One region of the Thermosediminibacter oceani DSM 16646 genome, then DNA from elsewhere that is predicted to be linked to it. Evidence: riboswitches for the same ligand, from Rfam matches in the RefSeq annotation. Region 1 holds a riboswitch; each other region holds the start of a gene.
The links. Region 1 has a riboswitch for cyclic di-AMP ahead of TOCE_RS01200 (NAD/NADP-dependent octopine/nopaline dehydrogenase family protein). Riboswitches for the same ligand answer to the same signal wherever they lie in the genome.

Region 1 (4,776 bases):
TTACATAGGCAAAGTGATATTACTCTTGCAGATTTTTGGGGAGTACAAAATTTGTTGCCCGAAATGGATGATGACAAAGGAACTTCTCTTGTTTTTATTAATAGTCATCGTGGCGAATTGATATTTGAACAAATAAAAGATAAGTTATTATATAATATGGTCGATTTAAATGAAGCTGTAAGATATAATTTGTCAGCTGTAAAATCTGTTAAACAACATCCTAATCGAGAAAACTTTTTTAAAGAATTAGATCTTATTTCTTTTGATGCATTGGTGAAGAAGTATATTCAATTTAACGTCAGTAAAATAAAAGAAAATTGAAAGCTACGGAAGCTACCGTGTTTGCTGCCACATCATGGAGCTTTTTCCACTAATGTGGCAGTTTTTTTATATAGATGTACGAATGCACGGGATCCTCCCGCATGGCGGGCCCCTTCCCATTTATTCAGCATAGCTTTTCTACTCGCACACCTATTATACTGCTAATGAATATATTAATAGTTGCCCAGGGTAGAATGGAAGGCTGGTTTTCTTTTTGAATGACCTTGAACTGCTTGTATAGAAAGATACTGGTTTATATTATCAAATATAATAAAAAGTGGGAAATACCTCTTGCAAAAAAGAAGAGTAAATGATATAACAATGACACTAATTAATTCGCGAAGGCGTAACTTTAATGGAGAAAGGCAAGAGGTATTTGCTATTTCTTAAGGCAACCGACTCGCCGGGTGTTTATTCTATCGTTTCTCTAAATCAAGGTAAATTCAATATAGACAATCTCGATACAAAGGAAAAAGAACTGGAACAAAAAGATGGGCAATTCAAGACATTGAAACAAGATGTATTGAACAAATTTAACAGTAGAATATAAAAATTAAAGGGAAACTTATGGTAGGTTTTGGACAGAAAAGAGGATGCTTTTGCATCCTCTTCAGCTTGTAGACAAAGCCGCTTTTAGGATGCATAACCTAAAAGCGGCTTTTTGTTGAAGGCGAAGAAAATTTTTAAGAAAAACGAATGTAAAGCGGGGACTGTTGGCGGAAACGTTCCCCGTCTTTTCTTCCATAAAGCCAGCTTTTTTAAATTCATGCATGCGAAAAGAAGCGTGAGGTAATGTCCAACTTTCCTCAAGCCTCGTAGATTTGTATAGCGCATGCCATGCTTTTCCTTCGCATCGGCAAATACCCGCTCGATGGTCTGGCCGCGCATTTTGTATAGTTCTTTACCCCATTGGGTGTGTCTTATATCTTCCGCTATTTCTATGTAATGCTCCCATATATGCCGAGTTATGATTTTTGTGTAATTTTTACTTTTGGTGCACTGTAGGCGCATGGGACATTTACAGCATATTTGGGGGTTGCTCCTATATTCCCGGTATCCCGCCCGGTTGGTGGTGCTGTATTCTAATATTTGGTTGTTGGGGCATATGTAACAATCATAATATTCGTCATAGACGTATTCGCGTTTTTTAAAGTAGCCATCTTTGGTCATCGGCCTCTTGTAGGGCATAACGGGAAGCGCTCCTGCCTCAATGATTTCTCTGCATATCCCGGGGGTTTTGTAGCCTGCATCAACCACTACCGCCTCTATTTTAGAAAATTTATCGTTTACTTCTTGAAATAAATCGGAGAATACCTGGCTGTCATGAACATTTCCAGGTGCTATTTTGACACCAAGGACAAAAGTTGTTCCGGTCACAGGCTACAGAAGCTGTGTAGGCAAAGCAGCGCTCTTTTTCCCCTTTTTGAAACATCCCACTTTCAGGATCTGTGGTGCTTACCCTGACTTTTTTAGAGCTATTTTCTCCTTTGTTGTTATCGTCATCATCATCTTCTTCTTCAAAGGGCTTTTTACCGTTTGCTTCCCGTTCGGCGTTGATTTCTTTTAAAAGTTCTTCCTTATATTTTTGAGTCCGTTGCTTAGCGACTTTCTCGATATATTTATTCTTATTGGCACTGGCTTTTATGTGAGTAGCATCGATAAATACTGCATCTGTTTTAACAAACCCGCATTCTATTGCTTCCATCAACACCCGCTCGAATATCTTTTCAAATAGATCACTTTCCTTAAACCGCCGTTCATAGTTTTTTCCAAAAGTTGAAAAGTGAGGTATTTTTTCTTGTAATCCATAGCCTAAAAACCAACGGTAAGCTACATTGACTTCTACTTCTCTGATGGTTTGGCGCATGGAGCGGATTCCATACAATGCTTGGAGCATGAGTAGCTTAATTAACACTACCGGGTCAATACTAGGTCTTCCTGTATTTTCGCTATATAGGTCTTTTACTTCATCATAAATGAAATTAAAGTCGATGCTTTCTTCTACTGCCCTAAGGAGATGGTCTTGAGGTACTAAGCTATCGATGCTTACTAATTCTACCTGCTCTATTATTTCTCGATTTTTCTTCGTTAACATTTCATCGCCCCACAATATTTTTGTATCTTCTTTAATTTTACTAAAAAGCTGATGATTTTTGTACTAGCTTTTGCAAAAAAAGACTGTCGACAGTTACTTTGTCGACAGTCTGAAGAGGATGCTTTTGCATCCTCTTTTCTGTAAAGGCTAACAAATGGTACGGTTTCATATATTTTCCGTTGTATTCCACCCGCACAACTGTTATATTACTATTGAAAACGTTTATAGTTGCCCGGGGTGGAATGGAAGGCTGGTTCTCTTTTTGAATGGCCTAGAACTCATTGCCATAAAAGGGAAAAATAGTCATAAAATGACATTATCATAAAATAAAATATATTGCTAAAAATATTTTGAGTAACCCGGTTGACACAGAAATCTAATTTTGATATAATTTTCCTTACAATAAAAAAGAATGCTATAATCTTGAACGCTGAGTTCTTTCTATGGCCTACCCCATAGAAAGAAGCGGGGGACCCAACACTTGGGGTGAATCTCCTTCATAATAGGGAATGAGACCCTATTATGAGGAGTAGGGTTACCTCTTCAACCCGAACCCGTCAGCTAACCTCGTAAGCGTGGAAAGAGGAGGTTTGTAGCATGAGGGTAGTATTAGCCCGATTAAAGCTATGGTCCTCCATAGCTTTTAATTTTGCCTTAAAACCGGAAGAAAGGGGGAATATCGATGATTAAGAGGCCGGAAGAGGTGCGTTATACTGTAATAGGGGCGGGTAACGGCGGCCTTGCCATGGCAGGGTATTTGGGGTTGATGGGCTTTACGGTTAACCTTTACAACAGGTCCGAAGAAAAGATAAGGGAATTGATAAAAGACCCAAAAATACATTTGACCGGCGCCGTGGAAGGCGAGGGCAGGCTTTCCGTGGTCACCACCGACATAAGAGAAGCGATAGATGGTTCGGATATCATAATGGTCACCACTCCCGCCACTGCCCATAGGGAGCTGGCGGAGCAGATGGCGCCTTACATTAAGGACGATCAGATCATCGTGTTGAACCCCGGCCGTACCTGCGGAGCGCTGGAAGTTTACGAGACCCTGCGAAAGTCCGGGTGCACGAAAAATGTGATAGTTGCCGAGGCGCAGACTTTCATATACGCCTGCAGGGCTACGGGGCCCAGCAGTGCCAAGATATTCAGCGTGAAGAACGAAGTCAAGCTGTCCGCTATTCCGGCGAAGAAGACGTGGATGGTGATACGTCTTTTATCCGCAGCCTATCCGCAGTTCAAACCCGCCAGAGACGTTATGGAAACCAGCCTCAACAATTTCGGTGCGATATTCCACCCTGCTCCTACGCTCTTAAACAGCGGCCATATAGAAAGGGGCCAGACATTTGAATATTACCTGGAGGGAATAACCCCGAGTATAGGTCAGATGCTGGAAAAGCTCGATGCCGAAAGAATGAAAGTAGCAAGAGCCCTGGGCGTAAAGGCGATATCGGCGATGCAGTGGTTGGAGGATTCCTACGGCGCCCGCGGGAACTCCATATACGAAGCCATACAGAACAATCCGGCGTACAAGGGCCTCACGGCGCCGAAGGATCTTAAGACCCGGTACATTTACGAAGACGTGCCTTTTAGTCTCGTTCCCATTTCATCACTGGCCAAAAATCTGGGCATCGAGACCCCGGCAATAGATACGATAATCCGCCTTGCCAATATGATGACCGGAGTGAATTTCTGGGAACAGGGCAGGACCGTCGACAAGCTCGGGCTGGCGGGCTTGAGCCCGGCGGAAATCCACGAATTTGCCCAAAACGGTTACCTCGAGATTAAACGTACCGAAGAGGAGGTGGTGGCGTGATGAAAAGGATTCTTGGGGCGACCATCGGCAGCTGCGTGCACGTAGCGGGTGTTATGAACTTTCTCTCACTGGCCGAACGGGAAGGATATGAGGTCGAGTTTTTGGGTGCGGCCGTTTCCATAGACGAATTGATCGCTGCGGTTAAGGAAAGAATGCCCGATTACGTGGGTGTAGGTTACCGGCTTACTCCGGAGCCGCTGAGGGAAGTGCTGAAGGAACTGAAGGAAAAAATTAAAGCCCATGGTCTTGACTCGGGGATTAAGTGGATTTTCGGAGGCACTGAACCCACAGCGAAGGTTGCGGAAGAAAGTGGCATTTTTACGAAGATTTTCAACGGCCTGGAGGATATAGACGAGGTTATCGGATTCCTTAAAGGCTATAGGCGTTCCACCGAGGAGACTTACCCCGAAGACCTGATATCGCGCATCGAATCCAAGTACCCTTACCCCATCCTGAGACACCACCTGGGCCTACCTTCTCTTGAGGCTACGATAGAGGCCATCGAAAAGGTCGCGGAGGCAAAGGTACTTGACGTGATTTCCAT
Region 2 (4,776 bases), 380 kb from region 1:
GACAATAGAGGTATTTTATGTTAATTTAATATCAGTAAAAAGCTTAGGAGGCCTGCGGGATGTTCAATATAGGAGACAAAGTGGTCTATCCCATGCACGGCGCCGGGATAATAGAGGCGATTGAAGAGAAGGAAATCCTGGGAGAAAAACAGAAATACTACGTGATGAGAATGCCTTTCGGAAACATGAGGGTAATGATCCCCATAAACAGCGTCAAGGAGATAGGCGTCCGTCAGATTGTGAGCGATGAAGAGATAGACCAGGTTTTGAAAATCCTTCGCGGCGAAAAGAGCAAGATGCCCGCTAACTGGAACCATAGATACAGGGCCAATATGGAAAAGATAAAGAGCGGTAACATATTCCAGGTAGCCGAAGTAGTGAGAAACTTGGGCCTGAGAGAGAAGGAAAAGGGCCTTTCCGCCGGAGAGAGAAGGATGTTTGAGAACGCCAAGCAGATCCTCGTAAGCGAAATTGCACTTTCCAAAAATATCGACGAGAAGAGCGCCCATGAAATGATAGAAAATGCGTTAGGATAAGGGCGTTCTTTTTATACCTCCAATTTATGGTAGGTTTTTCTATCCTAATATGGATTTAAGAATAAATATATTATATAATGTGATGTAAGGAAAAACTGGGCTAAAAATCGGCAATACTTTATATAGGAGGTGATAACACAGTGATACACAGAATCATACGTGCTACTCTTACCCTCTTAGGCCTGGCTTTAGGGTATGAAATGACGGTGCTGTTGTTTCGCCTGAACGATTTTCTGAAACTTGCTATTATAAGCGAACCCACCGTTATTGCCGGAAAGGTCATAGGTGCTTTGGTTTTCGCAATAATATTCTATTTATTAAGTCCGAGATTCATATTATGGGGAACAAAGACCAGGGAATGGTTGGAAAGCAAGCTGCAGAAAACTCCGATGCGGGATATACTATACGGGTTTCTGGGCCTACTTATGGGACTTATAATCGCCAACCTGTTTTCAAGGGCGCTGCTCAGCATCCCGTGGATTGGGCCTTACCTTCTCGTGGTGGCCAACGTTGTGCTGGGCTACCTCGGAGCCAGTGTAGCAATAAAGAAACGGGAGGAGCTCTCGGCCCTCATACCCATACCTACCGTACAGAAAAAGCAACCCGCGGCGGCTGCGCCTAACCGGCTAAAGCCCAAGATACTGGATACCAGCGTCATAATCGACGGCCGCATAGCCGATATATGCAAGACCGGTTTTCTGGAAGGACCCATCGTAGTACCTGGTTTCGTGCTGGAGGAACTCAGACATATAGCCGACTCTTCCGATGTGCTCAAGAGGAACCGCGGGCGCAGAGGGCTCGATATACTGAACAGGATGCAGAAGGAAATGAAAATAGACGTAAAGATTTACGAAGGAGATTTTGAGGACATATCCGAGGTGGACAGCAAATTAGTCAAACTCGCTCAGATACTCGACGGTAAAATAATAACCAACGATTTCAACCTGAACAAGGTTGCCGAACTCCATAATGTTCCCGTCTTAAACATAAACGAGCTGGCAAACGCGGTAAAACCCGTAGTACTCCCGGGAGAAGAGATGGTGGTGCAGGTCATTAAAGACGGAAAGGAATCGGGCCAGGGGGTCGCTTATCTCGACGACGGCACAATGATAGTCGTCGATGGAGGTAAAAAGCACATAGGCGAAACCATAGGGGTCATGGTTACCAGTGTGCTGCAGACCGCTGCTGGCAGGATGATCTTCGCCAAGCCGAAATCGATGTAGTACGGGGTGACTTTGATGAAAATTGCGGCGGTGATTGCAGCCGGCGGCAGGGGCAGGCGCATGAACTCTACCTTGAGCAAGCAGTTTCTGATGCTGAAAGGCCGCCCCATTCTCTACTATACCCTCAGTACTTTTGAGAGCCTGGAGGAAATTGGGGAAATAATCCTGGTGGTAGGTCCTTCCGATATTTTTTTGGCCGAACAGGAGGTACTTATCCCTTATTGTTTTAAAAAAGTCAAACTTGTAGAGGGAGGACGGGAACGACAGGACTCCGTTTACAACGGTTTGAGGAGCTGCTCTCCTCAAACCGATATTGTTGTTATACACGATGGTGTGCGGCCTTTCGTGACGAAAACGATGATAAAAAACAGTATCGAAGCTGCTGTAAAATACAGGGCCGTCGGCGTAGGGGTGCCGGTAAAGGACACCATAAAGGTTGTGGACAAGGGGCTCATAATAAATACTCCCGCGAGGAGCACCCTCTGGGCCATCCAGACCCCCCAGACTTTTGAATACAATCTGATTCTGAGAGCCCACGAAGAAGCAAGAAAAAGCGGGTTTTACGGCACCGATGATACGGTTCTGGTGGAACGGCTGGGGTATCCGGTCAGGATGATCGAAGGCGCTTACGAAAACATAAAAATAACTACCCCGGAGGACATGATTGTGGCCGAAGCCTTCATGAACATGGGCTACGGCGATTTCAAGAGGTGATGAAGGATGCGTGTAGGAATAGGTTACGACGCCCACCGCCTGGTGGAGGGAAGAAGGCTCGTGCTGGGCGGTGTGGTAATCCCCTTTGAAAAAGGCCTGCTGGGCCATTCCGATGCGGACGTGCTGGTTCACGCTATTAACGATGCGCTGCTGGGGGCCGCTGCTCTCGGAGACATCGGCACCCACTTCCCCGACACCGATCCCAAATACAAAGACATAAGCAGCATCCTGCTCCTTAAAAAGGTGGGAGAGCTGCTGAAGCGGGAGGGCTTCGGGGTGGTGAACATAGACTCGGTAATATGCGCCGAAAAGCCAAAGCTTTCGCCCTTCATAGAAAAGATGCGGCAGAACATAGCGGAGGCGCTGAATATAGCGAAAGAAAAGGTGAGCGTGAAGGCGACCACAACGGAAGGTATGGGCTTTGAGGGTAGGGGGGAAGGTATTTCAGCCCAGGCTATATGCTTGATTAAAAAATTGTAGAAATGGGAATAAATAAAAGTGAGGATTGAAAACCTCACTTTTTTATTTTGCCTATAAATCTACAGTACGCCGAATTTCGCGAAAAGCGAATACGGGGGAACCAGTTTTTGGGGTGAATCCCGAAAGGGAGGGGCTACCTTTCGGCCCTAACCCGTCAGCTAACCCCGGAGGCGGAGAAAGGAGGGGTAAATTGGCCGGGAAATTTGCCGCGGCTATAATCGCAGCCCTGCTAATGGTTTTTACTGTGGGGCCTGTAAAGGGGAGCGAGACGGCGGCCATGCCTGTCGTTAACGTTAAGTCAAGGCCTGTATGCTATTCGGCCGTGCGGGAAAAGAGTGCGGTCGAAAGGCAGGTAAGTAAGCTGCCGTCGCGCAAAAAGGTGTTTACGGGCAAGGCTTCCTGGTACGGGCCGGGTTTTCACGGCAAAAGGACGGCCAGCGGCCAGGTGTTCAACCAGGAATCGCTAACAGCGGCTCACAGGTACCTGCCTTTTGGAACCAGGGTAAAAGTTACCAATCTGGAAAACGGCAAAAGCGTAGCGGTAGTTATAAATGACCGAGGCCCTTACGTAAAAGGCCGCCACATTGACCTTTCCAAAAAAGCTGCGGAAATGCTCGGAATGATAGAAAGCGGCGTCGTGCCCGTGATGATAGAAATTGAGTAAACCCCACCATTTAAGGTGGGGTTTTAACGTGAAAGGGGAATTGGAATTCCCTTGACTTTAGTCGGAAATTCTATTATCATAAATATAAAAATCAATACGAAAAAACTGTGATGGGGATCGTAGGCCCGAAATCCCTTACAGAGAGAAACCGCCGGCGGCTGAGAGCGGTTTTAAGGAAAGGCGGGACCGAAATTGCACCCCGGAGTTCAGGCCTTGAAATAAAGTAGAGGCCTGCGGCTTAGGCCGTTATCTAAAAGAGCTAAAAATCAGAGTGGGACCGCGGGCCTTTCGCCTCTGCAGAGGTGAAGGGCCTTTTTATTTACACCTAAACAAGCACCAAGAATGAAAGGAGGCAAAAGCAATGTCGTTTTTAAAGACTATCAGGGATGACATAAAAGTGGTGTTCGAGCGGGATCCGGCAGTGAAGAGCGTACTGGAGGTAATACTGTGCTATCCCGGGTTTCACGCCATCCTGATGCACCGCATAGCTCATTTCTTTTATAACAGAAAGCTTTTCCTTATAGCCAGGATCATATCCCAGGTGGCAAGGTTTTTAACGGGCATCGAGATTCACCCCGGTGCTAAAATAGGAAAGGGGTTTTTCATAGACCACGGTATGGGTGTCGTCATCGGCGAGACCACGGAAATAGGCGACAACGTCACCCTTTACCAGGGAGTTACCCTGGGAGGCACCGGCAAGGAGAAGGGCAAAAGACACCCAACCCTTGGTAATAATATAGTCGTAGGTGCCGGGGCCAAAGTCCTGGGCCCGATAAAGATCGGCGACAACTGCAAGATCGGCGCCGGTGCGGTAGTTTTAAAGGATGTACCGCCCAATTGCACCGTGGTGGGTGTGCCCGGGAAGGCCGTCGTAAGGAAGAAAATCGATTTTGCAAGAGAAGACTTTACGAAAGTCGACCTGGACCATCACCTGCTGCCGGACCCGGTGGCCGACATGATGAGAAGCTTGCAGAGAAAGCTGGAAGAACTGGAGAAAAAGATCGACTGGCTTGAGAGGAGGGTGAAGGATGAGGATCTACAACACCCTGACGAGAAGGAAAGAGGAGTTCATACCGCTTAACGGCAACAAAGTGACCATTTACACCTGCGGCCCCACGGTTTACGACTTTTTTCACGTGGGGAACGCCCGGGTGTTCAT
Region 3 (4,776 bases), 380 kb from region 1:
GTTTCTGATGGGATTCGCAGTTATTATGGCCGAGCCTGCAGTACAGGTTCTAGCCATAGAAGTTGAAAAAGCTTCCAGCGGGCATATTAATAAAAAAATAATGATTTATACCTTATGTATTGGCGTAGCATTTTCCGTTGCGCTGTCGATGATTAGAGTCCTTACAGGAATTTCACTCTGGTATTTTATCGTACCGGGATATATAATAGCATTGTTGATGACAAAATATGTCTCTTCCGAGTTTGTAGCTATCGCCTTTGATGCGGGAGGCGCGGCAACGGGGCCGATGACGGTCACGTTTATATTGTCGATGACCGTTGGAGTGGCAAAGCAGCTCGAAGGCAGAAATCCTCTGATGGATGGGTTCGGAATGGTTTCCCTTGTGGCTTTGACACCGATACTTTCAATTCTTATCCTTGGGGTTTTATACAGCAGGAAGGAGAAGCTCGGTGATGAAAGGCGGACTTACAGTGGACGAGAGTTTTAAACTCATCGTAACAATTGTAAATAAGGGTAAAGCAAGCAAGGTGGTTGGAGCCAGCAAAAGGGCTGGAGCTGAAGGTGGGACGATCCTTTTTGGAAGGGGGACCGCCAAAAGGTCTTTTCTTGATTTTCTGGGGATAAATTTTGCGCCGGAAAAGGAAATCATACTTACCCTTGTCAAAGAGGATAAGGTGAAAGATGTCCTGCAAGCGATTACGGATGAGGTAAAGCTGAATAAGCCTGGAAACGGGATAGGCTTTGTTATAAATATTAAAGAACTCCTAGGGGTTATTCATTTGTTGAAAAATGCAGGAGGGAATTTAAATGATAGAGGATTGTAATATTAAATTTGACCTAATTGTAACGATTGTAAATAAAGGCTTTGCGGAAGAAGTGGTTGAAGCCGCAAAAAAGGCCGGAGCCGAGGGCGGTACAATCATAGACGGGCGTGGAACGGGAATACATGAAAATGCAAAGCTGTTCGGCATACCGATCGAGCCGGAAAAAGAAATAGTTTTAACCTTGATTGACAGGACAAAAACGGAAAAGGTTTTGGAAGCTATTTCAAACGCTGCAGAGCTTGACAAGCCGGGCAAGGGTATAGCATTTGTTCTGGAAGTCGAAAAAACAGTAGGAATATACCATCTGATAAATAAAGGTTAGAACGTTATTTGACATTAGATTCTTTTGCTGTTATAATATAAGGCAAATTAAATAAAGTTGCTATAATCTAAATCGCTGAGTTCTTTCTATGGCCTAGCCATAGAAAGAAGCGGGGGACCCAACTTTATGGGGTGAATCTCCTTCTTAAGAGGGGCAAAACCCGTATTAAGAAGGGGTAGGGTTACCTCTTCAACCCGAACCCGTCAGCTAACCTCGTAAGCGTACCGAGAGGAGATTTATAGCTTAAATACTATTGCTAAAAAGCTATGAGTCTTCATAGCTTTTTATTTTTCTTCCGGAGGTGGTGTCATGTACAGGATAGCCGGGTGTCTGGGTGGTTGCGATACCGAAAAAGTGGACAATATGCTGGAAGGAATGTTAAAAGAGGGTTCTAATCAAAAAAAGTTATATACATCGAATAATGTTACTTTGGGCTGCAATAAATCAGCAATGAAAGATTTAGGCGACTTTAATCAACCCTTGTTCAACGAAGATCATACTATAGCCTTAGTTTTTGACGGAGAAATATATAATTACGATGAACTGAAAGCGTGGCTTTTGAGCAGAGGCCATGAATTTAAAACGGATTACGACGGTGAAGTATTGATCCATCTTTATGAAGAATTGGGCTCCGATATGGTGTCCAAACTTGATGGTGTATTTGCTTTTGCGATATCGGGTCCGGAGGGTTTTTTTGCAGCCAGAGATGTGTTGGGAGCTAGGCCCTTGTATTACAGTGAAGACAAGAGTGGAAAAATGTATTTTGCTTCTGAAATAAAAGCCTTATTGAATATAGCTGAAAATATAAGGGAATTTCCGAATGGTTATTATTATACCGATAAAGAGGGCTTTTTTCAGTATGATAGGATTTGTGCCGCAGAAGTAAAAGAATCGAATTTAGAAAAACTGGTGGATGATTTAGACAGGAGATTAAATGAAGCCGTGAAGAAAAGGCTGATGTCGGACAAACCCGTAGGTGTGTTTCTAAGCGGCGGCCTTGATTCCAGCCTTATCGCTGCAATTACAAGACAATACGTCAAAGGAGAGCTTCACTCTTTTGCGGTGGGCGTAAAAGGTTCCGATGATCTATATTATTCGCAAATGGTTTCCGATTTCTTGGGTACAACTCACCATGTTGAAGAATATAGTAAAGAAGATGTCATAGATATTTTGCCGGACGTGATCTACCATTTAGAGTCCTTTGATCCCGCCCTGGTAAGGGGCTCGGTGGCGACGTATTTTGCCGCCCGCCTTGCCAGCCGGTACGTGCAGGTAGTTTTAATCGGCGAGGGCGCCGATGAACTTTTTGGCGGATACGAATATCTAAAGGCGCCTTCAGTTACTAATTTAACGGAGGAACTCCTTACTTTGATAAACAGCCTGCATAATACGGGGTTTCAAAGAGTAGAACGCATCACCGCAGCCCACTCGATTAAAGCAAGGGCGCCGTTCCTCGACAGGGAAGTTATAAATTACGCTTTTTCTCTAGATGAAAAGTATAAGATATATGGAGAAGAAAAGATTGAAAAGTGGATTGTGCGCAAAGTTGCTGAAAGGTACCTGCCTAAAGAGATAGCATGGAGAAAGAAGGCCAAATTTGCACACGGAACGGGAACCAGCGGAATATTATCCGAATGGGTAAAAAACGATGAAGTCGTGAAAGAGGCGATAGATACTGATTTAGCCAAAATACCCAGCCGGGAAGAAAGGGTTTACTTCAGCATCTTTAAAAAGCATTTCCCTAATTTGAAAAACTTGGAGTTAATAGGAAGGACAAGAAGTATAGTTCCTAAAGAAATAGTCTAGGTAAATGGAGTGGGAGCAGGCATGCTCCCACTTAGTGTTTGTTGGAGTATATCATAAACAGAGGTCCGATTCTTGGGTAAATTACATAGCTATATTTATAGATACCGCAGACCTTTAATCATGTTATAATAATTAAGGAAATTTAAACAATAAAGCCATTACGGCCTTTATCATTAGCTAAATTTTCTTTTAGCGCTTTAAAAAAAAGGGTGATTCGCCTTGGAACGTTTTGCGGAGAGATTTTTACCTTTTTTAGCTCTCCTATATTTAGCAATCCTACTCTTGGTTCTAATTATCGGAAGGTCGTATTTTAATGTGTTAGTAACTCCGGAACATGAATATGAGAGATTCTCCTTTCTGCTGAACCTTGAGTATAAAGATTTTCTCTTAATGGCTGGCGGAATCCTGGCAGTAATTACTATCTTATTAGGTTTTTTTATCTCAGAATTTAATGTCCTTTGTGGTGTTGTAATGCTCGTGGTTTTGTTTATGATTAATTTTCTGGTTCTTTACTTTTTGCCGGTTTATTACTTTCCCGGAGGGGATATGCATGCAGTAGGGATAGCGGTACTTCTTTATTGGCCGTTGTATTTGGTTGGAGAAGGTATTATAATTATCAAAAGCTTAGTTAAAAGCTTAGTTGTATGGTATTACAAAAGTCGCTCATAGGAGTCTTTGCTGCGTCGTCACGCTTATAGTTACGAAGATCGAACCTCTCGAAAGGAATTGAGAAACATGCGGGTGTATGACGGATGGTGCTCAAGTTTCCAGAAATCGGGCAGTTGTACAGGTTAAAGTGCTGCCGGCCGGCGATGATCGCTATCATATCGAGCAGCTGACACTCGAGAAGGTGGATGGGCGCTGGCTGGTGAGTTCGATCGGGCGGGATCGTTAGTGCATCCGATGCAGTAGAAAAAGGGTTAGCTTACAACGCTTATATATGGTTATTAAAAAATGCTGAGCCTTCCTGGGTGTCTACCTATATTATTTTTTTTAATAGATAGTTGCAATATACAATTATTTTATTATACAATAATAATGTAAAGTCAAGGGGATAGGGTGTTAAAATTTCAAAGAAAGGGGTTTAGAAAATGGAATTTAATGTAAAGGAGAAGGTGAAGGAATATTATAGTAATATAGCTAAAAAAGCGGAGAAGGGTTCGAAGTCTAGCTGTTGTTCCTGCGGTTCATCTTGCTGCGGAGATGTAGATGATATTACCTTTTATAATGAAGAGGATTTAAAAGGATTACCCGAAGAAGCGGTTAATCTTTCATTGGGGTGTGCAAATCCCATAGTTTTAGCCGATCTAAAGGAAGGCGAGACGGTTCTTGACTTAGGTAGCGGAGGAGGAATAGACGTCCTAATTGCCTCAAAATATGTTGGCGATACCGGAAAAGTATACGGGCTCGATATGACCGATGAAATGTTAGCTCTTGCAAATAAGAACAAGGAGAAGATGGGAGTAACCAACGTAGAATTTATAAAGGGATATATAGAAGATATTCCCTTGGGTGACGAAACGGTAGATGTTATAATATCCAACTGCGTTATCAACCTCTGCGAAGATAAGGAAAAGGCATTGAAGGAGGCCTACAGGGTATTAAAGAAAGGCGGAAGGCTGGCTATAGCTGACATCGTCGCTTTGAAGGATGTTCCCGAAGATATAAAAAAGCAGGTGGAACTTTGGGCCGGATGCATAGCCGGAACAATTAAAATTGAAGAGTATAGAGAAATACTGCAAAAGGTAGGATTTAAGAATATAGAGATTGATCCCGTCCATATATATACAAAGGATATAATCAAAGAATTATTGATTGATAAAA

Region 2: linked by a shared signal. The riboswitch ahead of TOCE_RS10660 (septal ring lytic transglycosylase RlpA family protein) and the one ahead of TOCE_RS01200 (NAD/NADP-dependent octopine/nopaline dehydrogenase family protein) in region 1 are both predicted to bind cyclic di-AMP.
Region 3: linked by a shared signal. The riboswitch ahead of asnB (asparagine synthase B) and the one ahead of TOCE_RS01200 (NAD/NADP-dependent octopine/nopaline dehydrogenase family protein) in region 1 are both predicted to bind cyclic di-AMP.

Annotation. Positions count from the first base shown of each region.
Region 1 covers NC_014377.1:222,412-227,187, forward strand. The annotation lists gene TOCE_RS01185 (Coenzyme F420 hydrogenase/dehydrogenase, beta subunit C-terminal domain) at 1-321, shown strand, start outside; partial or broken gene TOCE_RS11810 (IS1182 family transposase) at 955-2,416, opposite strand; cyclic di-AMP (ydaO/yuaA leader) riboswitch at 2,835-3,006, shown strand; gene TOCE_RS01200 (NAD/NADP-dependent octopine/nopaline dehydrogenase family protein) at 3,099-4,232, shown strand; gene TOCE_RS01205 (cobalamin B12-binding domain-containing protein) at 4,232-4,776, shown strand, end outside.
Region 2 covers NC_014377.1:2,120,421-2,125,196, reverse strand. The annotation lists gene TOCE_RS10680 (CarD family transcriptional regulator) at 60-536, shown strand; gene TOCE_RS10675 (PIN/TRAM domain-containing protein) at 677-1,759, shown strand; gene ispD (2-C-methyl-D-erythritol 4-phosphate cytidylyltransferase) at 1,775-2,473, shown strand; gene ispF (2-C-methyl-D-erythritol 2,4-cyclodiphosphate synthase) at 2,480-2,953, shown strand; cyclic di-AMP (ydaO/yuaA leader) riboswitch at 3,011-3,141, shown strand; gene TOCE_RS10660 (septal ring lytic transglycosylase RlpA family protein) at 3,144-3,617, shown strand; gene cysE (serine O-acetyltransferase) at 3,979-4,698, shown strand; gene cysS (cysteine--tRNA ligase) at 4,646-4,776, shown strand, end outside.
Region 3 covers NC_014377.1:606,781-611,556, forward strand. The annotation lists gene TOCE_RS03045 (DUF1538 domain-containing protein) at 1-487, shown strand, start outside; gene TOCE_RS12395 (P-II family nitrogen regulator) at 453-824, shown strand; gene TOCE_RS12400 (P-II family nitrogen regulator) at 808-1,146, shown strand; cyclic di-AMP (ydaO/yuaA leader) riboswitch at 1,210-1,382, shown strand; gene asnB (asparagine synthase B) at 1,456-2,952, shown strand; gene TOCE_RS03065 (hypothetical protein) at 3,172-3,621, shown strand; gene arsM (arsenite methyltransferase) at 4,044-4,776, shown strand, end outside.